Candidatus Pseudothioglobus singularis PS1: one gene and its partner. Each later gene encodes a partner of the first gene's protein in a complex. Links are inferred from orthologs where the notes say so. Each region holds a gene or a part of one and is shown on either strand. Other genes may lie near its edges. The genes, in order: tsaD and tsaE.

Region 1 (9,028 bases):
TCTCTAAGGTTGCGAATTTTGAAAAAATACCTACTCTGTCTTTATATAAATCAATTTCCTTATAAGTATCAAGAATACCTGATGCCAAAACTGCCTCTTTAAGTGTTGTACCATTGTCTACCTCAATACTAATAAGGCTTTGCTTGTTAGCTATGGCATAAGCCACCTCAACTATCATAAATATCACTCATTGTTTGGGCATCATTGAAGTCTAGCTGCCCCTCATATATAGCCCTTCCAGTTATAGCACCCATTATCCCATGATGTGCATTTTTCAAAAGTGCCGCTATATCATCCAGATTAGTTATCCCGCCAGATGCAATGATTGGAATCGATGTTTTTTTAGCAAGATTTGCAGTAGCTTCAACATTGACACCTTGCATCATCCCATCCCTTGCAATGTCAGTATAAACAATAGAATTAACTCCATACTGTTCATATTTTTTTGATAGTTCTACAACATCTATATCTGTTTGTTTTGCCCAACCATCTGTAGCAACAAGACCATTATTGGCATCAAGGCCCACAATAATTTTATTAGGAAACTCATCACAAAGTTTTTCCACAAAATCAGGATTGGTTACTGCCATAGTTCCAATGATGAGATAGCTTATCCCTGCTTCAATATATGCATTTGCAGTCTGTAAATTACGAATACCTCCGCCAATTTGTACTGGAAGATTTGGGAAAGACCTAGTAATCTCATTGACACAGTCTGCATTTATAGATTTACCCTCAAAGGCGCCATTGAGGTCAACCAAATGAAGTCTTCTTGCTCCCTCTGCAACCCATTTGGAAGCCATTTCAGTAGGGTTATTTGAAAAAACAGTTGTATCCTCCATGTTCCCTTTACGGAGGCGGACACATTGACCATCTTTTAAGTCGATCGCAGGAATAATAATCATAAGGATATTTATTTGGCTAAGAAGTTTTATTTGTGAGTTAAATTATACTCTATGCTCTGGAAACAGAGGCTCCATAACGAAAATCGAATAATTAATCCACCGGTAGAAGCTCTTCAAGACTCCATCGAGGCTTAATGGTTATTTCATAATTTTGATTACTTTGGCCTGCGAGGAATCTATAGTGGCCAGCTAAAGCAATCATCGCACCGTTATCCGTACAAAAATCTAGCGCAGGATAAAAAACACTTGCATTATTTTTTGTTGTCATCTCATTCAAAGATTCACGCAGGGACAAATTAGCGCTAACTCCACCAGCCACCACAAGTGTTTTATATCCAGTTTGTTTAAGCGCTCTATTGCATTTTATTGTTAATGTTTCAGTGGCTGCAACTTCAAATGCTTTAGCAATATTAGCTTTCTCTTCAGGGAAGTCAATGAATGTGTTTCTTGCGTATGTCTTCAAACCACTAAAACTAAAATCAAGTCCGGGTCTATCTGTCATGGGTCTTGGAAAAGTGAATCGATTCTTGTCACCTTGTTTAGCCAGATTTGCCAGAGCAGGACCACCTGGATAACCCAAACCAAGTATTTTTGCAGTTTTATCAAACCCCTCACCAACTGCATCATCCAGTGACTCTCCTAGAATTTTATATTCACCAATTCTAGGAACATCGACAAGCAATGTATGGCCTCCAGAAACTAAAAGTGCTACAAAAGGAAATTCAGGCCTTTCAACCTCTAAAAGTGGTGCTAAAAGATGTCCTTCCATATGATGAACACCTAATGCAGGGATACTTAGACCCCATGCTAAACTCTGAGCAATTGAACCACCAACTAAAAGTGCTCCCGATAAGCCTGGTCCAGCAGTATATGCAATGCCAGTTAGTTCATTTAATTTAATTCCACTCTCATTAAGAGCCTCTTTAATCAAGGGTATGGCTCTTTGAATATGGTCTCTAGAAGCTAGTTCTGGAACTACACCACCATATTCTGCATGAAGACTCACTTGGGAAAATAACTTATGTGAAATTAGGCCGCCCTCACTAGTATAAATCCCGATTCCTGTTTCATCACAAGAGGATTCAATCCCCAAAGTAATAAGATTATTACTAACCACCAACGCTCTCACCTAAGTAAACTTTTTTAACTTCTTCATTAGCCAAAATTGCATCTTTGCCGCCCTGAGCTATGATTTTTCCTGCACTTAAGACATAAGAATGATTACACGTATCAAGCATTTCCCTATAGTTGTGATCAGTAATTAATATCCCAATTCCTTTATCTCTAAGTTGATAAATTATTTCTTGAATATCACCAACTGAGATTGGATCAATGCCGGCAAATGGTTCATCTAATAAAATGAATTTTGGATCCATCGCTAAAGCTCTAGCAATTTCAACCCTTCTTCGCTCTCCACCAGATAAGGTAATGCCCTTTATATGGCGAACATGCTCAACCTTAAATTCGGATAAAAGTTCTTCGAGTCTTGCAGGCCTATCTTTTTCTGCAACCGATTTGTTCATTTCTAAGACTGCCATAATATTGTCTTCGACGCTTAGCTTACGGAAAATAGATGGCTCCTGAGGAAGGTATCCAAGACCCAGCTTTGCACGCTTATGCATTGGCATATGGCCGATGCTCTTATTGTCCAGAGTTACTTCACCCCTGCTCGACCTTACAAGGCCACAAGTTATATAGAAGCACGTTGTCTTACCAGCACCATTTGGACCCAGCAAACCAACAATTTCACCACCTTTAACAGAAAATGAAACATCATTAACAACCTCACGACGTGCATATTTTTTATAAAGATTTTTAACTTCTAACTGGTGATTTACCATTCCAATCAAGCGGCTATATGATAGAAACTATCTTACCCTAAATGTACTCAATATGGATAGAGCTATAAACCTCTTTTACGCCTTCTGTTGTTGAAATCCTAAGCGCCCCATGCTCAGTAATTCCATCCACTTCACCTTCAAAAATTTCTTTTGAATCTTTTGATCTAATTTTGACCCCTTTGAGCATATCATAATCGTTCCACTCTGATAGCAGAGTAGAGAGCCCCTTGCTTTCAAAATCTTTGGTCATGGCTAATATATTTTTAATGAATGCAGCAGTTAATGTGTCAAAACTAGGTAATTTTTTTAAAATTTGTGCCAAATCAGTCCATGGGATATCAATATTAATTTTTTGATCCAACTGATAATTAACTCCAACTCCAATAACTACATACTGTGCCTCTTTATGAATATTATTTTCCATCAAAATGCCTGCTAACTTGTTAATTCCATAATAAACATCATTAGGCCACTTAATTTTTAAACCTTCAAGTTGGCATTCCTCCTCTATGGATTTAATAATGGCCATTCCAATCACTAAACTGAGTCCATTTAGATTTGTATCAATATTAAAACATTTGCGAAGTGAGAAGAGAATACTGCCATCTTTTTGGGATGCCCAGCCTCTTCCATGTTGACCTTTCCCCATAGTTTGTTCTCTAGTTACACAAAGCTGTGTTCTTTTTGAATAGGGAACCTTTGTCAGGTAAGAACTTGTGCTCTCTATTGAATCAAAAAAATGACAATCAATATCATCTTCTATTAACTTCCTTAAAGAAGAATAATGATCCATGTGAACAAGAAAATAATTAGTGAGATTAGAACTGCTGCTGACGCTACATCTTTAGCAAAACCTGACAGCTCATGGTGTTCAAGGCTAACTCTATCAACAACTGCTTCAATAGCAGAGTTTAACATTTCAACAATTAAAACTAAAAATATAGGAAAAATAAGAAGTACTTTTTCGATTGAGGATTCACCAAGCCAGTAACCAATTGGAACCAAAAAAACGGCTAACCATACTTCAAGCCTAAACGCGTATTCTGATTGATAACATGCCTTTAAACCCTGAGCTGAATAGATAGAAGCAGACCAAAGTTTTTTTATACCAGTCGGTTTTTGATTTTCTGTCATATAATTAGCATCCAAATTAGACTCGACAGGCGAGTCACAATAATTTGTTAAAATATTAAGATTGATTTTACAATAAAAAAATTTAGTGGTTGATTATGAAAATTGCATTAGGCGTTGAATATTTTGGTAAGAATTTTCATGGCTGGCAAGTTCAAAAATCTGGCCTTCGAACTGTACAGAGCTCTGTTGAAGCATCTTTATCAAAAGTAGCAAACCACCCTGTGCGTGTATTTTGTAGTGGAAGAACAGACGCAGGAGTTCATGCCATGGAACAAGTCATTCATTTTGAAACGTCAGTAATTAGAACAGAACGCGCGTGGCTTTTTGGTGGGAATGTTAACCTTCCAAGTGATGTCAACTTTAAATGGGTTAAGGAGGTGAGTGATGACTTTCATGCAAGGTTTAGTGCTTTTGCAAGATCCTATGAATACAAGATCCATCATAATCCTGTTAGATCATCACTTAAAGGGGATTATTATTTGTGGGAGCCAAGATCTCTAGATATAACTAAGATGCAAACAGCTGCAGATTTACTGGTTGGAGAGCATGACTTTTCTTGTTTTAGAGGAAGCCTGTGTCAGGCAAAATCACCAATTAAAACGATTGAATATATTCAAATTGAATCATCTACAGACGAGATGATCATCAGCATTAAGGCGAATGCCTTCCTTCATCATATGGTTCGAAATATTGTTGGAACCCTTTTAAAAATTGGAAGGGGTGAGAAGAATATTGAGTGGATGACATCTGTATTGGCAAGTAAAGATCGAAGAGAGGCGGGGCCAACTGCAGAGCCACAAGGCCTTTATTTTATCAAAGCATTCTATGAAGAGATTTAATTAATTTGATTCGCTGGTCTCGTCAATATCTTCTACCTGCGCTTCATCTTTTTCTTTTTCAATGTTTTCTAACTCCTGCCAAACATATTTAAGGGCATCCGCTCTTAAATCAAAAAAACGATTTTCACCATAACGTTTTTTAAACCCTGATCGGAATAATTCTGCTTCTAATCTTTCTGTTCTTGCAAAAAGTATCTCAACTCCAGAGCTTGAACAACTCTCTACCAGGTTTGATAATACTTGTTCACCACTTGCATCCACTTGAACAATCGATGCCACATCAACAATGACATACTGGAGTTCGTCATTATTTTTAGCAATTAACTCAAGTAACTTTGTTTCAAAATAAGCAGCATTTGCAAAGTAAAGTGAGCCGCTCCACTTAGCAACCTTAACGGATTGACTTGCTTCAACAGATTCATCAGCGAATCTTGACGCAATAATTGACCCATGTTCGACTGATAACTCGGTAAAGTTTGGCTCCATCGTTCTGTAAAGAAACAAACCTAATGACAGAATGATTCCAAATGCGATTCCGTTCTCAAGATGAGGCGCAAAAGTTAGCGTCATCACAAAAGTCAACAAACCAACCAAACCGTCATGCTTCTCTACTTTCCATGCGTGCCTGAGTGGTGAGAAGTGAACCAGGTTGACAACAGCCATTAAAATAATTGCAGCAAGAGTGGCCTGAGGAAGATGGTATAGCAAAGGGGTTAGCCAAACGATGGTTAAACCTACGATAACAGCAGTCACGACAGATGAAAATCCAGTCACTGCTCCTGCTGTCAAATTGACTGCTGATCGCGAAAAAGATCCTGAAACCGAGTAACCTTGAAAAAAACTTGAGGTCACGTTTGATAAACCCTGACCAATTAATTCCTGGTTAACGTCTAATCGCTGTTTCGTGGTTGCAGCCATTGATTTAGCAACAGAAATCGCCTCCATAAATCCAATTAATGAAATTGTAATTGCATAGATAAACAAAGTTCCAACCGCGTTGAAATCAAATCTTGGCACCTTAAAGCTAAACAGTCCATCAATATTGATTGAGCTAACGATTGCTCCGCCCATAGCCTGGAAGTCCATCAAGAATGACGCTACTGTTGAAAGAACAGCTACTAACAAAATAGCTGGCAATCTTGGGAAAAAACGCTGAAAAAGTATAATACCTAATACGCCAGAAATAGCCATTGCCAAGGTAGGTAGATGGGTATGAAAAACTGCCGCTTCTAGAAGTCTTGCTATCGTCTGGTAGCTCTGATCTGCATTACAAATTGCGTGCAATCCATTAACATCTATTGACTCAATTCTTTCAATGATCGTCAATGGTTGGCAGGCACTTACCCAGTCAGTATCATTTGAACTAATGACCCTAATACCAAAAACCTTTGGAAGTTGAGAAGCACCAATAATGATTGCTGCAGCATTCGTAAAGCCTGTAACCACAGGATGCGAGAGGAAGTTAATTACAAAACCTAACCTGAGAATTCCCAGTGAAAACTGAAATACGCCAACAATTAATGCTAGAAGTGCTGCGTACACTGCGTAACTCGAAGGATCAGTCACGATTTCACCAAGTGCTGCAGCAGTTAACAAGGAAACAACGGCAACAGGTCCAGTAGAAAGTTGTCTTGATGAGCCCATCAATGCACCAATTAAAACTGGCAAGAATGAGGCATAAAGACCATATTGCGGACCCAAACCTGCAAGCTGTGCATAGGCCATTGACTGAGGAATTATAACGAATGCAACTGTTGTGCCCGCCAAAATATCCGCTTTTAAGTTCTTAGGGTTACTTAAATCTTTAATCCATAACAAAAACGGAAATAGTCTTGTTATCCAATTCATGAAATATGTTTCTGAAATTTTGTATTTAATTCAGCAATAAGTCTACCTCACTAGCGAAGGCAAACACAGAATTTTTTTACTAGTAATTAAAAATCTTTATCCCAGTCAACAAAAATCTCTTTCTTTTTTGAATCGACTGAAACAAGGTACGGCTCAATGTATGGGATCCAATGTTCTTTTATACCTTTTACAACTATGACATTATTTGCGCCAGTTTCAACAAAATAATCAACTAATCCAAGGTTTTCTTTATTATGATTTAAAACCGTAAACCCTATCAGCTCATGCCAATAGTATTGATCCTCATTCAATTCTGGAAGCTGTTCTTTGTCGATATATATATCTTTACCAATCAGTTTTTGAGAATCTTCACGGGTATCAATTCCACTTATATGTGCGACAATTGTTTTTGACTGTTCTCGTCCATTCTTTATTTCGATTTTTTGAAGCTCCCCATCAACATCAATTGACCAAGGTGAGTAGTTTAGGATATTAACTCTGGGCTTGGTGTATGAAAAAACTTTTACCCAGCCCTGTAAACCAAAAAAGCCATTAATCTTTCCGACTAATAGCTTTTTTTCGTTTGAGTGAGGTGCAGATGACACCAAATTATTTTACTTCAGATTCTTCAGCTGGCTTTTCTTCTGCTGCGGCTTCTTCTGCTGGAGCTTCTGCTGCTGGAGCTTCTGCTGCTGGAGCTTCTTCTGCGGCTTCTTCTACTGGAGCTTCTGCTGCTGCTTCTTCTACTGGAGCTTCTGCTGCGGCTTCTGCTGCTGCGGCTTCTTCTGCTGCTGCGGCTTCTGCTGCTGCCTCTTTAGCCTCTAGATCAGCTTTTGCTTTTTCTTCTGCTGCAATCTTTTTAGCTTTATCATCTGCCTTTGCTGATTGTTTAGCTAATTGCTTTTCACGAATAGAGGGATCTCTGTACTCTTTTACAAGCTGCTTAACGCGATCCGAAATCTGCGCGCCTTGAGAAATCCAATGTGACAGTCTGTCTTCTTCGAGTTGAAGCCTGACTTCTTGTCCGCGAGCGACAGGATTAAAATATCCAATACGCTCAATGTAACCACTATCTCTTCTCTTTCTAGAGTCTGTCGCTACAATCGAATAAAAAGGGTTTTTCTTGGCTCCACCTCGGGCTAGTCTTATCTTAACCATGGGTTTTTTGCTCCTTTTAGATTGTTAAATTATTAAGGCGAGAAATTATATCAGTTTTAGATGTTGCGTGCTAATTTAATCGCATCCCCAATATAGTTCATTGGCGTTAACTTGTTCAGTTCTTTTTTTGCCTCTGAGGGGATGTCCAAAGAGGCAATAAAATCACTTAGAATTTTGGCGTCAATTTTCTTTCCCCTTGTCAGAGCCTTAAGTTTCTCATAGGGATTTGACACGCCATACCTGCGCATTACAGTTTGAATTGGTTCAGCGAGAACTTCCCATGAATTATTCAGATCTTCGATCAGTTTTTCTTCATTTACTTCAAGTTTTTTTATGCCTTTACAAATTGAAGCATACGAAATTAAACAATGTGCACTACTAACGCCTAAATTTCTTAAAACAGTAGAATCTGTCAAGTCACGCTGCCATCTTGATATAGGAAGTTTTGTTGCAAAATGCTCTCCAATGGCAATGGCTAATCCAAGATTGCCCTCAGCATTTTCAAAATCAATGGGGTTGACCTTATGCGGCATAGTTGAAGAACCTATTTCCCCTTTAACTGTTTTTTGAGTGAAATAACCTAATGAAATGTAGCCCCAAACATCACGGCAAAAGTCAATTAAGATGGTGTTAAATCTATTTAATGCATGAAAATACTCAGCAATATAATCATGTGATTCAATCTGTGAACTATAAGGAGCGTAATTCACTCCGAGACTCTCAATAAAGCTCTTAGAAACTTTTTCCCAATCAACTTCAGGATACGCACTGAGATGAGCATTGAAATTTCCAACTGCCCCATTAAACTTACCCATTATTTGAACATCTTTCAGCTGCTTTATTTGTCTCTGCAGTCGATAAGAGAAGTTTGCCATCTCTTTTCCAAGAGTTGTGGGAGATGCTGTTTGACCATGCGTTCTTGAAAGCATTGGAATTTCAGCATTTTCCCTTGCTAAGCCAGTCATTAGATTCAAAGTTTCTGTCATTTCAGCCAAAAGAACCTCTCTTCCATTTTCAAGCATAAGCGCATGTGATAAATTATTAATATCCTCTGAGGTGCATGCAAAATGAATAAACTCATTCACTTTATGAAGTTCAGGAGTTGAAGATACTTTCTCTTTCAAGAAATACTCAATCGCTTTAACATCATGATTGGTTGTCTTTTCAATTTCTTTTATTGCTCTTGCATCATCTATAGAAAAATTATCGGCAATAGCTAATAATTTTTTGTTGGCTTCAGAGCTAAACAAGGGAACTTCAGATATTTCTGAATTGTTTGACATTGCCTCTAACCATCGCACTT
Region 2 (17,262 bases), 160 kb from region 1 along the record:
AGTATTTTATGGTTATAACGAAAACTCAAGAATGAGTGGTTAGTGGAAATGCCTTTTTGAGTGAACCCAGCCCTGCAGTTTTTGAAAATCTGTTTTCTTTTCTGGCTGGACAATCTTTTCAAGCTCAATTAGTCTTTCATTAAGCTCATTAAAAGCATTTGTATAATGCTTACTTTTAATAGACTCTTGATATAACTTAGATTTCAAAGTAGCTATTACAGAAACTAAATCTTGATCATTGCTAGCGTCTGTTAGCTCTGCATCACTATTCAACTTAACCTGAGTATCTTGAAAACGTTTCAAGTGCTTTGTAGCTTCAGAATCACTTTTCAAATGAGACTCGTCTATAGCTAGGTTACTTGGATTGAAGGGGATGATTCGTTCAGAAATATTTAGATCTTGAAGAGAGCCGCGGGTTGTCGGTTGTTGGACGGTGAAGCCACTAACCCCTAGCATACGCGCCACCCATGAAATTCCAAATCTTATCACCTGAACTCCTGATATAGTTTCACATATGTTACCCAAACAATTTATATTTGTGCATTTTTTTATAACTTTTTATTAAATAAAATGCCAACAAAATCTTCATCAGAGGGATTTTGCGTAACTTCAATTTTTTTAAACCCTAAATTTTTTGCTGTGGATTTAATTCGTTCACTAAAAACAATCATTCTTCTTGATTTTAAAATCTCCAAATAGGTTGAAGAGGCACTCGAAACTAACTGAATGATATTGACTAGACTCTCATTACTTGTTGCCATAGATGCTCCATCGGGGTGATTTACAAATGACATTAAAGACTCCTTATGAATTTTGCTCAGCTTGCATGGAATTCTCTCGTAAACTTCTAGATAATCTACTTGATTAGATGCACTCAAATATTTTTTTAAAGTTTCTGAACCGCCCTTTCCTCTAACAATTAATATTTTTCTATTCGCTAGCTCTGCACATTCTTTGATATTTAAAAGTTCTTGACTTGAGGCATTCTCTTTTGGAAAACAGTCAACTGCAATATTTTTCTTTAATAATTGATTTGCCGTTGCTGGCCCATGGCCCAACGGCAAAAACTTTAGAAGAATCACTGAATAATTCATTAAAGTGCTCTTCTGCATAACTAACTGCATTGACACTTATAAAAATAATAATATCGTATTTTTCAACAGGAGCTGCAGTCTGAATTTTGATGATCTCAAAAGCAGGAAACAAAGCATAATCAATATTTCTGTTATTTAGAAGTAACTCTAAGTTTTTAGTTTGAGAAATGGGTCTTGTAATGAGGATCATCCATTTATTATAGATATTTGACTTTGGAAATCTAGTATTTATCAATATCGATCTGCATTATTAGATCATTAATACGAACGTGTTTATTAAAATCAAACTTCGATGACTCTATAATAAACGTTAAATTATTTTTAACATTACTATGCTTATCTCAGTCCTATCTCTTTTAATTGGTTTCACCTTACTTGTTTGGAGTGCTGATGCATTTACAGATAATGGCGCTAAAATAGCCAGAATATTTAACATTTCACCACTAATTATTGGCTTATTGATCTTTGGTTTTGGTACATCAGCACCAGAGATGTTAGTCTCTGGACTTGCTGCTTATGATGGTCATCCTGAATTAAGTATTGGAAATGCATTTGGCTCAAACATTTTTAATATTGGCTTAGTACTTGCAGTTGCTGCAATTATCCATCCAGTAATTGTAGAAAAAAATGTCTTAAAAAAAGAATGGCTCTTTCTATTTTTATCCACTTTAGTTATTGGGTTCCTACTAATAGATGGCTTTTTAAGTTTTATCGATGGCTCCATTCTACTAACACTACTTCTCCTATTCTTATATTATGTTTTTAACGAGTCAAAAAAAGATAACAACCTTGAAAATGAAGTCTCTGAAGACACAAACAAGGACCAATCCAAAGGGAAAACTTGGCTTCTCCTAATCATATCCTTAGTAATATTAGTATCCAGCGCCAGGCTTGTTGTTTGGGGCGGTACAAATCTTGCATTAGCTTTTGGAGTAAGCGACTTAATTATTGGATTAACAGTGGTTGCATTGGGAACAAGCTTGCCAGAACTAGCAGTTGCCATTAGCAGTGCTTTAAAAAAACAACATCAAATGATTATTGGCAATATTATTGGCTCCAATTTATGGCTCCAATTTATTTATTCATTAGGTGTTTTAGCCATTCCAGGCTTAATCCTTCCTTTTCAGATTCCTTCAGAAGTAATGAGTAGAGACTATATTTATATGCTTATCTTTACTTTGTTGATTCTTATTTTCTCTTTAAAGTTAAGAATAAGCCGGTTTGGAGGTTTAATTTTACTGACGATTCTGGCCAGTTATCTATACCAATTAGTTTGGATTTAATATTAAAAAATCTCGATGATACAAAAGCACTTGGTGAAAAACTTGCAGAGTGTTGCTCAAATCTTGAATATCCTTGTGTCATATATTTGATTGGTGATCTTGGTGTTGGAAAAACGACTTTAGCTCAAAACTTTATTAAGTACTTTGGGTTCATCAAAGTAAAAAGCCCAACTTACACCCTTGTTGAGAGTTATCAAAATGAAAATGTTGATATTCATCACTTTGATTGCTATCGATTGACAGACCCAGAGGAATTAGAATATATCGGAATACGTGAATATCTCAAGCCTAGATGCCTTCAGCTTATTGAATGGCCAGAGCTAGGAAAGGGTGCACTAGCAAAATCAGATATTTCAATTGAATTAAGTGGCAATGGAGATATAAGAAATGCCAAAATAACATTTCAAACTGATTTAGGTCAATCTATAAAAGAATGCGCTATTGGATAAGTTTATTTTTTATTGTTTATTCTGCTTTCTCGCTTGCAGATGATAAAACGACTCTTTATGATTTTAGATACTGGTCTGCTCCAGACCATACTCGAATCGTTATTGATAAAGAAGAGGATACACTTTTTAATATCAAAAGTTTTGATGATTACCTCATTATAAGCTTTGATGATGCTGAGGTTTTATCTGAAACTTTTTCAAATCTTTTCTTTAAAGACTCTCGTATAAAAAAAGTTAGAATCAAACGCGATAAAGAAACTATTAAATTAATTGTTCATATTAATAATAAATTTAGCACTAAGCACTTCACTTTAAAGCCAAATGCAAAATACAAGTACCATCGATTGGTAGTAGATGTTATCGATTCAGAGCTCAAAATAACAAAAAAAATTACAAAGCCTGAAGTAGTTACGCCTATACAAAATCAAAAAATTATCCTTGTCGATGCGGGTCATGGTGGTGAAGATTCGGGCGCAATTGGAAAAAACCGATCTAAAGAGAAAGATGTCAACCTGGCTATTGCTAAAAAATTAGTGGCAATCATTAATAAAAATAAGAATTTGAAGGCAGTATTAACTAGAAGTGGTGATTATTATGTTCCACTAACAAAAAGAATTACAATCGCTCAAAAAGAAAAAGCAACAATGTTTATTTCTATTCATGCGGATGCTGTCGAAAGTCCTGTTGCGAAAGGTGCCTCTGTTTATATATTAAGTGAGAAAGGGAATAATAGTAAATTGGCAAAACAGTTGGAAACATCTCAAAACGTAGTTGATCAATTTGGAGGAGTCGAATCAGTTATTGATAGTGACCAGTTTCTCAAAAATATTTTGAAAGATTTTTCAAGAAAGGATCGTGACATGCAATCATTTAATCTTGCAAACGAGATAATAAAACAACTTGAAAAAATTGGACCAATTCATAAAAAAGTTCCTCAGAAAGCTAACTTTGTTGTACTCAAGTCTCCCTCAATTCCCTCGGTATTAGTCGAAACTGCCTTTATATCGAATCCAACTCAGGAAAAGAGACTCACCAACAGCAAGCAACAAACTAAAATTGCACAGTCAATCTATCAAGGCATTTTGAAATATTACAGTACCTTATAGAAATCTATGCTTCAGTATCTGAGCTTTTATTTAACACAATAGCCTCACTAACGAGCTGATGAACACTCACAATCATGTATGGGTCAAAATCATAATTAGGGAGAACTTTAGAAAACTGTGATTTACAGATAGCGCAAATCGCAGCCAGGGTGTTTACTCCTTTTTCTTGCTCAGTCTGCTTTAGAGCATGCATTCTTGGCTTGGCCCCCTTTATCCTCAAATCCATAAGGTCATCTGTTAAAAGCCCCCCGCCGCCGCCACAACAAAAAGTGGAGGATTTGATAGTATTCTTTGGCATCTCTACAAAATTATTGCAGGCCGCCTTAATGACTTCTCTGGGCAAGATAAATTGCCCATTTTTAATATCCCCCATATTGCTACCTCGAGCAACATTACAGGAGTCATGAAAGGTAACTATTCGATGATCATTTCTAGATTTCTCAAAGGATAGTTTGTTTTTTTGAATTAAGTCATATGTAAATTCAATCATATGTTGTGGCTGCGGGTAATTACTATCAAGTTGCTTTTGAAGTCTTGATGAATATTCCCCCCCCCCCCCCTCACCAATACCTGTAAGGGTATTCCAAAAACTATAAGCAACACGCCAGGCATGTCCACACTCTCCAACTATAACTCGCTTTATATTTAAATCAATAGCAGCTTTACGAATCCTTAAAGCACCTTGCCTCATTACGTCATAATTTCCTATAAACATACCAAAGTTTGCCGCCTCAGAAGCGTAAGAGCTTAATGTCCAACTCACGCCACTCTCGTGAAACACTTTGGCATAGCCAATAAGTCCATCAATGTGAGGTTCAGCAAAAAAATCCGCTGAAGGAGTTACCATTAAAACTTCAGAGTCTTTAATATCTAAGGGAAGTTTAACATTCACTCCAGTCTCATCTTTGATCTCATCTTCAAGGTCTTCAAGTGTATCTCTCAATGCAGGCTCAGGCATTCCTAAATTGTTTCCAATTTTATTAATCTTTCCTAAAATTTGATTAGGGTATTTTTGACCAACTCCAATGACATTCATCACTTCACGAGCAGCCATAGAAATTTCAGCTGTATCTATTCCTAAGGGACAGTAAACAGCACATCTTCGGCACTGTGAACATTGATGAAAATAGTTGTACCAATCATCAAGCATATTTTCATCAAAATCTTTAGCGCCAACTAATTTTGGAAAATACTTGCCTGCAAAAGTAAAGTGTCTTCTGTAAACGCTTCGAAAAAGATCTTGCCTTGCAACAGGCATATTTTTTGGATCTGCAGTCCCTAGATAATAATGACATTTGTCTGTGCAAGCTCCACACTTTACACAGGCGTCTAAGAAAACTTGGACTGAACGGTATTTAGACTTGGTTTCAGCGATTTTATCAATAGCTACTTGTTGCCAGTTATCCACTTTTTCTCCAGGAAAACCTAGGCTCTGTTGAATATCCTTACTCGCCTTAAATGGCCCATTACCCACCATTGCATCTTTCTTAATTGCTGGCACTTCAATGTATGTGGGAAGCTTTATTTGATTATCGTTAGTCAAAATTATTATGTCTTATCATTATTATTTTCGATATCTATTTTTGAACTTTGTTCCTTTTTTAATGCCCAATCAGATATATGTCTTTTTTTACGTGCATTATCCACTTGATTGAATGTAGGTGAAAAAAATATTCCTGGACCATGAAGGAGTTTAGAAATAGGGAAAATTGCAATGAGGCAAAAGACAGGGAATATATGGGCCATAAAAATCATTTCTTTTGGGAGTTCAGACCAATTAAAAGTAATCAAACCACTTGCAAAATTAGTTACTAATAACATATTTGGATGATTATTACCAAAAGTCATTAACATTCCAGTAGCAGTGATAAAGATCAAAACCAAAAGCATGAGATAGTCGGAAGGAGAAGAAATATATCTGACCCTATCAACAAATAATCTTCGACTTAATAATCCAATCAAGCCAAAAAATAGCAGGTAGGACGAATATTTAAAGACCTCAGTTTTATAGAGCACCAGAGGGACCTCTCCTGGCCAAAAGTAAGGTAAATGACGAAAAAAAAGAAGGACGAGTGCAAAATGAAAACTCCATCCAAAAAGCCAAGTCCACTTGTTTGATTTATAAAGACTTGAAAATAAAAAAATCTCTTTCAAATACCTTAAGATGACTCCAGATTTATTTAATGAGGCTGGTGCGATAGGTATCTTAAGAGGAGCTGGAGTATTCCAATACTGCACTAATTTATAAGAAACACCTACTACAAAGATGAGTGCAGAGAAATAAAAAAAGAACGTAAAAAGAATACTTATCAACGACATATGACTTTACCTCTTATTAAATTGGAGGTCATTTCTTCTTAAAGCCGCCAAGCTTTCCTCAAACGCAGCCAGTTGGTTTTGGTAAGCCAGCGAATCGACAGCCTTGCTTTGCAGGACCATATGGAAAAAGTGAATATAGATAACGTGAATTACCTTTATCATTTCCAAGTTTTTTTGCAATAGCTTTTGTAAGAACTCTAACAGCCGGGGCAAATTCATACTCCTTATAATAATCTTGAAGGAAATTAATGACCTCCCAGTGCTCTGGTGAGAGCTCTATACCATCCTCTTCAGACATAGCATTTGCTATCTCACGCGTCCAGTCAGTTTCATTAAGCAAGTAACCCTCTTCATCTACTTCAGCACCCAATATTTCAGCCATATCTACGATCGAACCTTTACGAATTTAAAAGAAAACTATTGACACTATTTGCTACGCCGCGACCTTCATTAATTGCCCATACAACGAGTGATTGACCTCTTCGACAATCTCCAGCAGAAAAAACGCCTTTTCTTGAAGTATTGAACTCACCATGCTTAGATTGGTAGTTGCCTCTCTCGTCTAGCTCAATATTAGCATCGTCACTCAGATAGTGCTCTGGGGATAGGAATCCCATGGATAAAAGCACCAACTCAGCATCCCAGGTTTTCTCAGTACCATCGATTTCAGTTAATTTTCCATCTACAAAATCAACGTTAATTGTTTTGATTCCCTTAACATCACCATTACTATCTTTTAAAAATGCTTTTGTTAAAAGCTGGTATCGCCTTGGATCATTCCCAAATACTTTATTAGACTCCTCATGACCATAATCCACACGGAAAATCACTGGCCATTCTGGCCATGGATTTGTATCTGAACGATGCTCTGGGGGCTGACTCATTAACTCAAAATTTATAATCGATTTAGCGCCTTGTCTGAGTGACGTGCCAATACAATCTGTTCCAGTATCACCGCCACCAATCACAATAACATTTTTTCCTTTTGCTGAAAGTTGGCTTTCATCAGCAATGCCATTGTCAAGAAGACTTTTAGTATTTGAAGTTAGGTAATCCATTGCTGGATAAATCCCTTTGGCATTTCTGTTTTCAGCTGGAAGATCTCTTGCCTTTGTGGCTCCAGTTGTAAAAACGACCGCATCAAAATTATTTTGCAGCTCATCTGTTGAGATATCTTTACCAACATCAGTGTTAGTCATAAACTCAACACCCTCTTGCATTAATAAATCAACACGTCGATCAACAACATCCTTACCCAATTTCATATTTGGGATACCGTACATCAAAAGACCACCAATACGATCACTTCGTTCATAGACCATAACAGAATGCCCCATTTGATTAAGCTCATCAGCGGCTGCGAGACCAGCAGGTCCAGAACCAACCACAGCAACTTTTTTATCTGTTCTTAATTCAATAAGTTTAGGTTTAATCCAGCCTTCCTCAAAACCTTTGTCAACAATAGCTAACTCAATATTTTTAATTGTAACAGCTGGGTTATTAAGGCCTAGTACACATGAACCCTCGCATGGAGCTGGACACACTCTCCCAGTAAACTCAGGGAAGTTATTAGTTTTTTCAAGACGCTCTAAAGCCTCTTGCCATTCATTGTTGTAAACGAGATCATTCCACTCGGGTATTAAATTATCTATTGGGCAGCCAGTTGAGGACTGACAAAAAGGGACGCCGCAATCCATACACCTTGAGCCTTGCTCTTGGAGTTGATCTAAGTTGTGAGTGCCAGAAAAAATCTCATCATAATCATTGATGCGGATATCCACTTCACGGTATGACTCAACCTGCCTGTCTAACTCTAAAAAACCTGTTGCTTTTCCCATTGATTACTTTTATTTTTATTCAATGAGATTATCTCATATTATGGTTAAAACATTTAAAAAATAAAATCAATAAGATCTATTTAAAAGCTCATTGCTTCTTGTGTAAGAAAGAAAAAATATGTATAATTACCGCTTTTTTCAGAAACCCCAAATAGGTGCAATCGTGAATTTAATTGATCAAATTGAAAGTGAGCAACTTAGATCTGATATCCCTGAGTTTTTTCCAGGTGATACAGTTGTTGTTCAGGTAAAGGTTCGTGAAGGGACTCGCGAAAGATTACAGGCCTTTGAGGGCGTTGTCATCGCAAAGAAAAATAGAGGGTTAAATTCTGCATTTACTGTACGAAAAATTTCACATGGTGAAGGCGTAGAGAGAGTTTTTCAAACACACTCATCAATGATTGATAGTGTTTCAGTCAAGCGAAGTGGTAAAGTTCGTCAAGCAAAACTATATTATTTACGTGGACTTACAGGTAAGGCTGCTAGAATTAAAGAGAAACTCAAAAAGAAATAATTCATTGAATAGATAAATGCCAGTTTTTACTGGCATTTTTTTTGTCCAATCTTTAAATTCTTAAGTAGAATGATTGTTAATGAACAATAATCTCATTGATCAATTTATCGATTATTACTGGCTAACTAGTGGTGCTAGTAAAAATACATTGAGCGCTTATCGCTCTGATCTTAACATTTTTAATAAATGGCTTAATCAAAAACCATTCACCAGTGTTGATAAAAAATTAGTGCATGACTATTTCTCTTATAGGAAAAAATCAAATCTTAGTGCTGCGTCTCGGTCTCGAATTCTAACCTGCCTTCACTCATTTTTTCAGTACTTGTTAAACAATCAAAAAATGTCTAATGATCCAACTGAACAAATGGATTATCCTAAGTTGGAAAAAAAACTACCTATTTTTTTAAACATACAAGAAGTTGAAAAATTAATAGAGGCCCCTAATACAAATTCTATATATGGCCAAAGGGATCGTGCAATGCTTGAACTTCTTTATTCTTGTGGATTAAGAGTTTCAGAGTTAATCAGCTTAAGTTATCATAATTTAAATCTCAAAGAGGAGTTTGTCCGTGTCCATGGAAAAGGAAACAAAGAAAGAATGCTGCCATTAGGAGAGATGGCTATTGATTTTCTTAACCAGTATGAAAGAAATTCAAGAACATTACTTTTGAAAAATGGTCAATGTGATAGCTATTTTTTATCTAATCGGGGTAGCGCGATGTCAAGACAAAATTTCTTTTATATCATCAAAAGCTACGCTGCAACTGCAGGCATCACTAAACCAATATCACCGCACTCTTTAAGACATGCATTTGCAACTCACCTTGTTCAGAAGGGGGCTGATTTACGTTCAGTTCAATTAATGCTCGGTCATAGCGACATTTCAAGCACTCAACTTTACACTCACATTCAGAATGCGCAACTAAAAATGCAGCATCAAAAGCACCATCCTAGAGGGTAGACCACCATTTAGGATAGATCTAAGTTGTCCAGCTTATAGAGTAATGGCTTTGTTAGCGACCTTAAAGATAAATTTGGTTTGCCATTCTCATCAAAATTGCTTTCAGATAAAAATTTAGTAAAACATTTTTCAATACTGTTCCACTCTTTATCAATCATTGCGAACCATGCCGTATCTCTATTCCTCCCTTTGACAATAGCCATCTGCCTGAAGACTCCTTCATATGAGAAACCAAATCTTTGAGCCGCGGCACGAGATCTTAAATTAAGTGCATTACACTTCCATTCATAACGCCTATAACCATTTTCAAATGCCCACTTCATCATTAAGTACATTGCTTCTGTAGCTTCTGTCGTTTTTTGTAACAGCGGAGAGTAATTAATATGTCCAACTTCAATTGACCCAGCATCCTGATTAACTCTCAAATAGCTCGCAACACCTATTGCTTTTTTTAGTTTTTTGCTTACGATAGCAAAAAATACTGGGTCACTACCTTCTTCAAAAGATTCTATCCAGCTTGCATATTCTAATTCACTTTTAAAGGGCCCATACGGCAGATAAGTCCAATTACCCCCCTCAATATCTATTGAGTTGGATAGAAAAAGCTCCTCTGCAAATTGATTGGCAACTAATGGTTTCAAGGTCACCATATTCCCTTCAATTGTTATACCTTTGGGATGAGATGGCTCTGAATAATGATCAATTATTTCACCAAGTTTCATAAATAATCTCTAGGTTTTTATAAAAATAATTGTAAATAAGATTAGTTATTGTCAAAGATTAAATATGGACCCAAAAAGAATACAATTGATGTGCCAACAGGTTAATCTAATAATTGAAAACTTATTGGGTATGCATCTGATAAGTAACAAAATCAATTGTTTCGGAAATTTGATCATACACAGCTCTTGCTCTTTGATTATCGCTGGCAGTTATCCATCTCACATAGGGCCAGCCATTCTTTTGAGCTTGTAACTTTAAGTCTTTAAATAACAATTGAACTGCCCCAGAGCCTCTAAAATCAGGACGAACAAACAGGTCATCCAAGAACCCAACAAATATGCCTCTTAAGGGCGATGGCATTTCTCTAAAATGCATAAAGCCAATCAATTCTCCTTGTTCTGACTTAACACCTATCGCATAAAATTTAATATCAGGGTTAAAGATCCAATCCCAAACTTCATCAAGAATATCACTATTCATTGGCATTTTATAAAAGTTAGCATAACCATGATATAGTTTGCTCCAATACTCTTTATCAGTTCTGATTAAAGACTCAACGTTCATAAGTATTTATAAATTGTTAAAAGCATCTTCGAGCTTTTGAACTGCGGCATCGACATTTTTTAACTTATCAAGTCCAAACAGCCCTAAACGAAAAGTTTGATAATCTTCGCCTTCATCGCACTGAAGCGGAACACCTGCAGCAATTTGAATTCCCATATCTTTGAATTTTGAACCATTATGAATTGCTTGGTCTTTGGTGTAACTAACTACGACCCCAGGGGCATGAAACCCCTCTGCCGCAACACTAATAAAGTGATGTTTATTGAGTAACTCCCTTACCCTATCACCTAGCTCTTGTTGCTTGTCTCGAGCCCTATCAAATCCAAACTCAGCTGTTTCATTTATAGTATCTCGGAAGTGTTTAATGGCATCTGTAGGCATAGTTGCATGATAAGCATGACCCCCATTTTCATAAGTCTGCATAATTTGAAGCCACTTTAGAAGGTCACAAGAAAAACTTGTACTCTGGGTATTGTGTATCTTCTTAGAAGCATTCTTAGAAAGCATTACCATTCCAAATGCCGGGGATGCGCTCCACCCCTTTTGAGGTGCACTAACTAGAACATCAACCCCACATTTTTCCATATCAATCCAAATAGCGCCAGACGCAATACAGTCAAGGACAAACATACCGCCAATTGAATGGACCGCGTCTGAAACTGATTTAATGTAATCATTAGGCAAAATAATTCCAGCTGAAGTTTCAACATGTGGTGCAAAGACCATTGCTGGTTTTTCTGTTTTAATTTTTTCAATGACGAGGTCAACATCTAATGGAGAAAATGGCTCTTGAGGCCCATCAATCTCTCGAGATGCTTTTAAAACAGTTAATTTAGAGGGTATATTTCCCATCTCAAGAATTTGAGACCAGCGATAACTGAACCATCCATTTCGAAGCACAAGGCAATTTTTGTCAGTAGCAAATTGACGCGCTACAGCCTCCATGCCATAAGTTCCACCACCAGGAACTAGGACTACTGACTCAGCGTTGTATACTTTTTTGAGAGAGGATGACACATCATTCATCGCCTTCTGAAAAGAGTTGGACATGTGATTAAGTGATCTATCAGTGTAAACCACTGAGTATTCTAAGAGTCCATCTGGATCAATGTTAGGAAGTAAGCCAGGCATTATAAAATTCCCTAAATTTAAAAAATTACAATTCTACACAGAATTGAAAAATTAAAATAAAAAAAATTAAAAAGCTAGCTTCTAATCAAAGCAGGACTAGATGTACTGGACCTCAAGAATTTCATAAAGAATATCGCCCTTGGGGGCTTTTACGGTTACTTCATCACCCTCCTCATTGCCCATCAAGGCTCTTGCAATTGGAGAATGACATGAAATTTTACCCTGCTCGATATCTGCTTCATCCTCACCCACAATTTGATAGCTAGTTTCTGTATCATCAGAGAGATTCAAAAGGTTGACTGTTGTTCCAAAAACACAGCGACCATCTTGGTTAAGTTGCCTAACATCAATAATTTGTAAGCGAGATAACTTTGATTCAATCTCCTGAATTCTACCTTCAACAAAGCCTTGCTCTTCTTTTGCAGCATGATATTCAGCATTTTCTTTAAGATCCCCATGCTCTCTCGCTGTTGCAATATCACTAACTATTCTAGGGCGCTCCTCATCCTTAAGTCTAAGTAACTCAAACTCTAGAGACTTTGCTCCGTTAATTGTTATTGGTATAGCTTCCATATTATTACTGGTGAATAGATTGTAAAGATCTTACAACCAATTTATCTTGAGTCATCAATCCATCAAGCATTGCAAAGGCTGCGGCAACTGTTGTTGTACACGGAATCTTATGAATTAATGCTTGACAACGAATCACAGTCGCATCTTCAAGACCTTGTGAATCATCAGTTGAATTAATAATCAAGCTAATCTCTTCATTTTTGATCGCATCTACAATATGCGGCGAACCTTCAGACACTTTGTTAACCATTGTACATTCAAGGCCAGCTTGTTTGAGTATTTCTTGGTTTGTTCGAGTTGCAACTATCTCAAAGCCATGGTCGATCAGTCTGTTTCCTAGCTCAACGAGCCTACCTCTATCTAGAGTTCTTAAACTGACAAGCACCTTTCCACTCGTTGGAACTACATCACCCGCAGCGAGGAATGCTTTATCAAAAGCTGCAGGGAAATCCTTGCCAACACCCATCACTTCTCCAGTTGATCTCATCTCAGGTCCTAAAAATGGATCGACTCCTAAGAACTTATTAAATGGAAAAACAGACTCTTTAACTGAATAGTGCTTTGGAATAATTTCAGAGGTAAAGTTTTGTTCTTTAAGTGATGTTCCCGCCATAACTCTTGCGGCAATATTTGCTAAAGGAACTCCTGTTGCTTTGGAAACAAAAGGGACTGTTCTTGAAGCCCTTGGGTTTACCTCAATCACATAAATTTCCTCATCTTGATAGGCAAGCTGTGTATTCATTAACCCAATAACTTTTAGTTCTTTGGCCATCATTTTGACTTGTCGACGCATTTCATCAAGAACAATTGTAGGCAAAGAGTGAGGTGGAAGTGAGCATGCAGAATCACCTGAATGAATTCCAGCCTGTTCGATATGCTCCATAATTCCGCCAATAACAATATCCTTGCCATCACTAATGACATCTATGTCAACCTCAATCGCATGATCTAAAAAGGAATCTAATAGGACAGGTGAATCATTTGAGACCTTTACAGCTGTCTTCATGTACCTTTCAAGACTTTCGTTATCATAGACAATTTCCATCGCACGGCCACCTAAAACATATGAGGGTCTGACCACCAAAGGAAAGCCAATTGAATTTGCAATTTCTACCGCTTCATCTTGTGATCTTGCTGTATCGTTAACTGGTTGCTTTAATTTAAGTTTTTGTATCATTTTTTGGAAGCGTTCTCTATCCTCAGCAAGGTCTATAGAGTCTGGACTTGTACCAATAATGTTGGCACCACTTTTCTCAAGAGCTTCTGCAAGTTTAAGAGGTGTCTGCCCCCCGTAATGAACAATAATGCCCTCTGGCTTTTCAATTTCAATAACCGCTAGAACATCTTCGAGTGTGAGCGGCTCAAAATAAAGCCTATCTGAGACATCATAATCAGTAGAAACAGTTTCTGGATTACAGTTAACCATGATGGTCTCATATCCATCTTTTTGAAGCGCTAAAGATGCGTGAACGCAGCAGTAATCAAACTCAATCCCTTGCCCGATTCTATTTGGCCCACCCCCCAAGATCATAATTTTTTTATTATTGGTTGGGCTTGCTTCGCATTCAGATTGATAGGTAGAATATAAATAAGCAGTCTGCGTATCAAATTCAGCAGCGCAGCTATCAACCCTTTTAAATACCGGCTTAATATTGAATGATAGTCTTTTATTTCTAAATTCTGCTTCTGAGCATTTTAGGATTTCTGAGAGCCTCTTATCTGAAAAACCCTTCTGCTTAAGTTCACGAATTGTTTCAGACTTTATGCTTTTTATATCTTGTCCTTGAATTGAATTTTCTGAAAGGACAAGGTCTTCAACTTGCGCTAGGAACCAAGGATCAATTTTAGAAAGGTCGAATGCATTTCGTACACTCATACCCATCCTAAAGGCGTCAGCTAAATAAAATATTCTCTCAGCACCTGCAGAAAGAAGCTCACTTCTTATTTTTGATTTTGAATCATCGATTGAAATATCTATAATTGGATCCAGACCAGATTTATCAGTTTCAAGACCTCTGAGTGCCTTTTGGAGTGACTCTTGGAATGTAGAACCCATTGCCATTACTTCACCAACAGATTTCATTTGAGTGGTTAGCCGATCATCAGCCTGTGGAAATTTCTCAAATGCGAACCTTGGAATTTTTGTCACAACATAGTCAATAGATGGCTCAAATGACGCAGGTGTCTTTCCACCTGTAATGTCATTATCTAATTCATCAAGCGTATAACCAACTGCCAACTTGGCAGCTACTTTCGCAATTGGAAAGCCAGTCGCTTTAGATGCTAAAGCAGATGATCGAGAAACTCTTGGGTTCATTTCAATGATGGTTAGTCTGCCATTATCAGGATTAACAGCAAACTGAACATTTGAACCACCTGTGTCGACACCAATTTCTCTTAGAACCATCAAAGAAGCATTTCGCATGACTTGGTACTCTTTGTCAGTAAGGGTTTGTGCAGGGGCTACCGTTATTGAGTCTCCTGTATGAACCCCCATTGGATCAAAATTTTCAATAGAACAAATAATGATGCAGTTATCTTTATTATCTCTAACGACCTCCATTTCAAATTCTTTCCAGCCCAAAATAGACTCTTCAATTAATAACTCATTAGTTGGAGATAAATCAAGACCTCGCAGACATATTTCTACAAATTGCTCCTTATTGTAAGCAATTCCACCACCAGAGCCACCCATTGTAAATGAGGGGCGAATTATTGTTGGAAAGCCAACCTGCTCCTGGACTTTTAGTGCATCTTCAAGTGTGTGAGCTATCGCAGCTTTAGGCATATCGAGCCCAATTTTAAGCATGGCTTGGCGAAATAGTTCTCTATCCTCAGCTTTATCAATTGCCTCCTTGTTTGCGCCAATCATCTCAACCTTATGTTTTTCTAAAACGCCGTGTCGATCAAGATCAAGGGCACAGTTAAGTGCAGTTTGGCCACCCATGGTTGGAAGAAGAGCATCTGGTTTTTCTTTTTCAATAATTTTTTCTACAGTTTTCCACTCAATAGGCTCAATATAGGTTGCATCTGCCATTTTTGGATCTGTCATGATAGTTGCAGGATTTGAATTAACCAATATCACCCTGAAGCCCTCTTCTCTTAAAGCTTTGCATGCTTGTGCACCAGAGTAATCAAATTCGCATGCTTGGCCAATGACAATCGGTCCAGCACCAATAATTAAAATACTTTTAATGTCTTGTCTTTTAGGCATTTCTAATAAGAATAATAAGTAGTATTCAATTTCATGTTGACATCAGTCCTATAAATTCATCAAATAAGTAACTGACATCGTGAGGTCCAGGTGATGCTTCAGGATGCCCTTGAAAACTATAGGCAGGCTTATCTTTGATTCTGATGCCCTGAATACTCTTATCAAAAAGAGACCTGTGGCTAATTTCAACATTATCAGGCATATTCTGATCAGAGACTGCAAAACCATGATTTTGAGATGTAATCATAACTCTATGAGAATTAAGGTCTTGCACTGGATGATTTGCACCATGGTGTCCAAACTTCATTTTTTCTGTTTTTGCACCGCAGGCTAATGATAGAAGCTGATGTCCCAAACAGATACCAAACATTGGTATTCCTTTATCTAATAATTTTTTGATATTATTGATAGCGTAATCACATGGCTCAGGATCTCCAGGACCATTAGAGAGAAAAACACCATCAGGATTATTTTCGAGCACCTTTTCTAGAGGCGTTTGAGCGTTGTAAACGGTTAGCTCACAGCCCCGATCAACAAGCATTCTTAGAATATTTTTCTTGACTCCATAATCATAGACTGCCACTTTGAATTTGGACACACTCTTATTAAACGTGGCATTTTCGATATCAAATGAACCCTGATTAAAGCTGTAAGTTTTAGATGTTGAAACCACTCTAGCTAAGTCCATATTTTTGAGACCAGGAAATTCTTTAGCCTTTTGAACTGCTGCGTTTGAATCAATAGAATCATAAGCCATAATACATCCTTTAAGCGCTCCATTAATTCGTAAATGTCTAGTGACAGCCCTAGTATCTATATTAGCAATAGCAACAATATTATTAGTAGAAAGATAGTTATCAAGGCTCATTTCAGAGCGCCAATTACTATAAGCCAAAGGAAGATCTCTTATAATTAAACCAGAAGCATAAATATCTGAAGATTCTTGATCGACAATATTAATTCCAGTATTACCAATGTGAGGATAGGTCAGTGCTACGATTTGCTGACAGTAGGAAGGATCCGTGAGTATCTCTTGGTAGCCTGTCATTGCTGTATTAAAAACAACTTCACCAACAGTTTGGCCAATAGAACCAATTGATTTTCCCCAAAAAACTGTACCATCTTCGAGTGCTAATATGGCAGTTTGAGGCAAAACTGTACTCCTGTTGAGGGATCAAAAACTTGAGAAATTTTACCATGTGTTTGTAGAGAATTTATCTTGAATTTAAGAATCCAATGTTATAATCTACTTAGTATTTACAACTTGATGTTTCTGTGAAAATCTTTGTCAACGGTGAGGAAATTTCTCTCCCTCAAAATTCAAATATAGATGACCTTATTAATCAATTAGGCTTTCGAAATAAGCGAATTGCTGTTGAGATCAATGAATCAATTATCCCTAAATCAAAGCATTCTTCATTTTTTTTAGAGGCCAAAGACCGGATTGAGGTAATTGATGCAGTTGGCGGCGGCTAAAAAATATCATAAAATTC

Evidence for each region.
Region 2: the proteins of tsaD (region 1) and tsaE are in contact, whole or in part, in a crystal structure (PDB 6N9A), measured with the Thermotoga maritima proteins. The link is inferred for Candidatus Pseudothioglobus singularis PS1 from one-to-one orthologs. Residues at the interface, in WP_004082750.1 of Thermotoga maritima: Cys10, Asp11, Arg49, His50, Leu82, Gly84, Gly135, Gly136, Glu154, Thr155, Leu156, Asp157, Asp158, Ser159, Glu162, Asp165, Lys166, Arg169, Leu170, Tyr175, Lys213, Thr214, Leu217, Tyr218, Gln221, Arg222, Asn324; in WP_004082108.1 of Thermotoga maritima: Leu37, Gly38, Lys46, Lys57, Val59, Lys60, Ser61, Thr63, Phe64, Thr65, Leu66, Met67, Val69, Pro71, Tyr82, Arg83, Leu84, Asp86, Asp88, Phe89, Asp93, Ile128, Asp130, Glu131, Arg134.

The regions. Positions count from the first base shown.
Region 1 is NZ_CP006911.1:1,485,280-1,494,307, forward strand. The notes cover bases 12-2,975. They hold tsaD (tRNA (adenosine(37)-N6)-threonylcarbamoyltransferase complex transferase subunit TsaD), read right to left. Parts: upstream 2,026-2,975; coding sequence 997-2,025; downstream 12-996. Other genes in these bases: W908_RS07505 (RnfH family protein), read right to left, coding at 12-178; hisA (1-(5-phosphoribosyl)-5-[(5-phosphoribosylamino)methylideneamino]imidazole-4-carboxamide isomerase), read right to left, coding at 168-905; lptB (LPS export ABC transporter ATP-binding protein), read right to left, coding at 2,015-2,746; W908_RS07525 (biotin--[acetyl-CoA-carboxylase] ligase), read right to left, coding at 2,784-2,975. Also shown: more of W908_RS07505, read right to left, coding at 1-11; more of W908_RS07525, read right to left, coding at 2,976-3,539; W908_RS07530 (diacylglycerol kinase), read right to left, coding at 3,518-3,880; tRNA pseudouridine(38-40) synthase TruA, read left to right, coding at 3,976-4,719; W908_RS07540 (SulP family inorganic anion transporter), read right to left, coding at 4,720-6,567; ribosome maturation factor RimM, read right to left, coding at 6,654-7,172; rpsP (30S ribosomal protein S16), read right to left, coding at 7,177-7,725; purB (adenylosuccinate lyase), read right to left, coding at 7,782-9,028.
Region 2 is NZ_CP006911.1:1,322,181-1,339,442, forward strand. The notes cover bases 1,135-4,096. They hold tsaE (tRNA (adenosine(37)-N6)-threonylcarbamoyltransferase complex ATPase subunit type 1 TsaE), read left to right. Parts: upstream 1,135-2,367; coding sequence 2,368-2,826; downstream 2,827-4,096. Other genes in these bases: W908_RS08900 (uroporphyrinogen-III synthase), read right to left, coding at 1,135-1,329; W908_RS06715 (calcium/sodium antiporter), read left to right, coding at 1,427-2,377; W908_RS06725 (N-acetylmuramoyl-L-alanine amidase family protein), read left to right, coding at 2,811-3,932; dsrK (sulfate reduction electron transfer complex DsrMKJOP subunit DsrK), read right to left, coding at 3,937-4,096. Also shown: W908_RS06705 (lipase chaperone), read right to left, coding at 40-489; W908_RS06710 (uroporphyrinogen-III synthase), read right to left, coding at 549-1,094; more of W908_RS08900, read right to left, coding at 1,003-1,134; more of dsrK, read right to left, coding at 4,097-5,475; W908_RS06735 (respiratory nitrate reductase subunit gamma), read right to left, coding at 5,481-6,251; W908_RS06740 (TusE/DsrC/DsvC family sulfur relay protein), read right to left, coding at 6,310-6,633; W908_RS06745 (glutamate synthase subunit beta), read right to left, coding at 6,650-8,089; rplS (50S ribosomal protein L19), read left to right, coding at 8,253-8,603; site-specific tyrosine recombinase XerD, read left to right, coding at 8,683-9,564; W908_RS06760 (GNAT family N-acetyltransferase), read right to left, coding at 9,573-10,286; W908_RS06765 (GNAT family N-acetyltransferase), read right to left, coding at 10,408-10,851; W908_RS06770 (aminotransferase class V-fold PLP-dependent enzyme), read right to left, coding at 10,858-11,982; transcription elongation factor GreA, read right to left, coding at 12,079-12,555; carB (carbamoyl-phosphate synthase large subunit), read right to left, coding at 12,560-15,769; carA (glutamine-hydrolyzing carbamoyl-phosphate synthase small subunit), read right to left, coding at 15,801-16,922; sulfur carrier protein ThiS, read left to right, coding at 17,045-17,245. UniProt on the Escherichia coli protein: Required for the formation of a threonylcarbamoyl group on adenosine at position 37 (t(6)A37) in tRNAs that read codons beginning with adenine.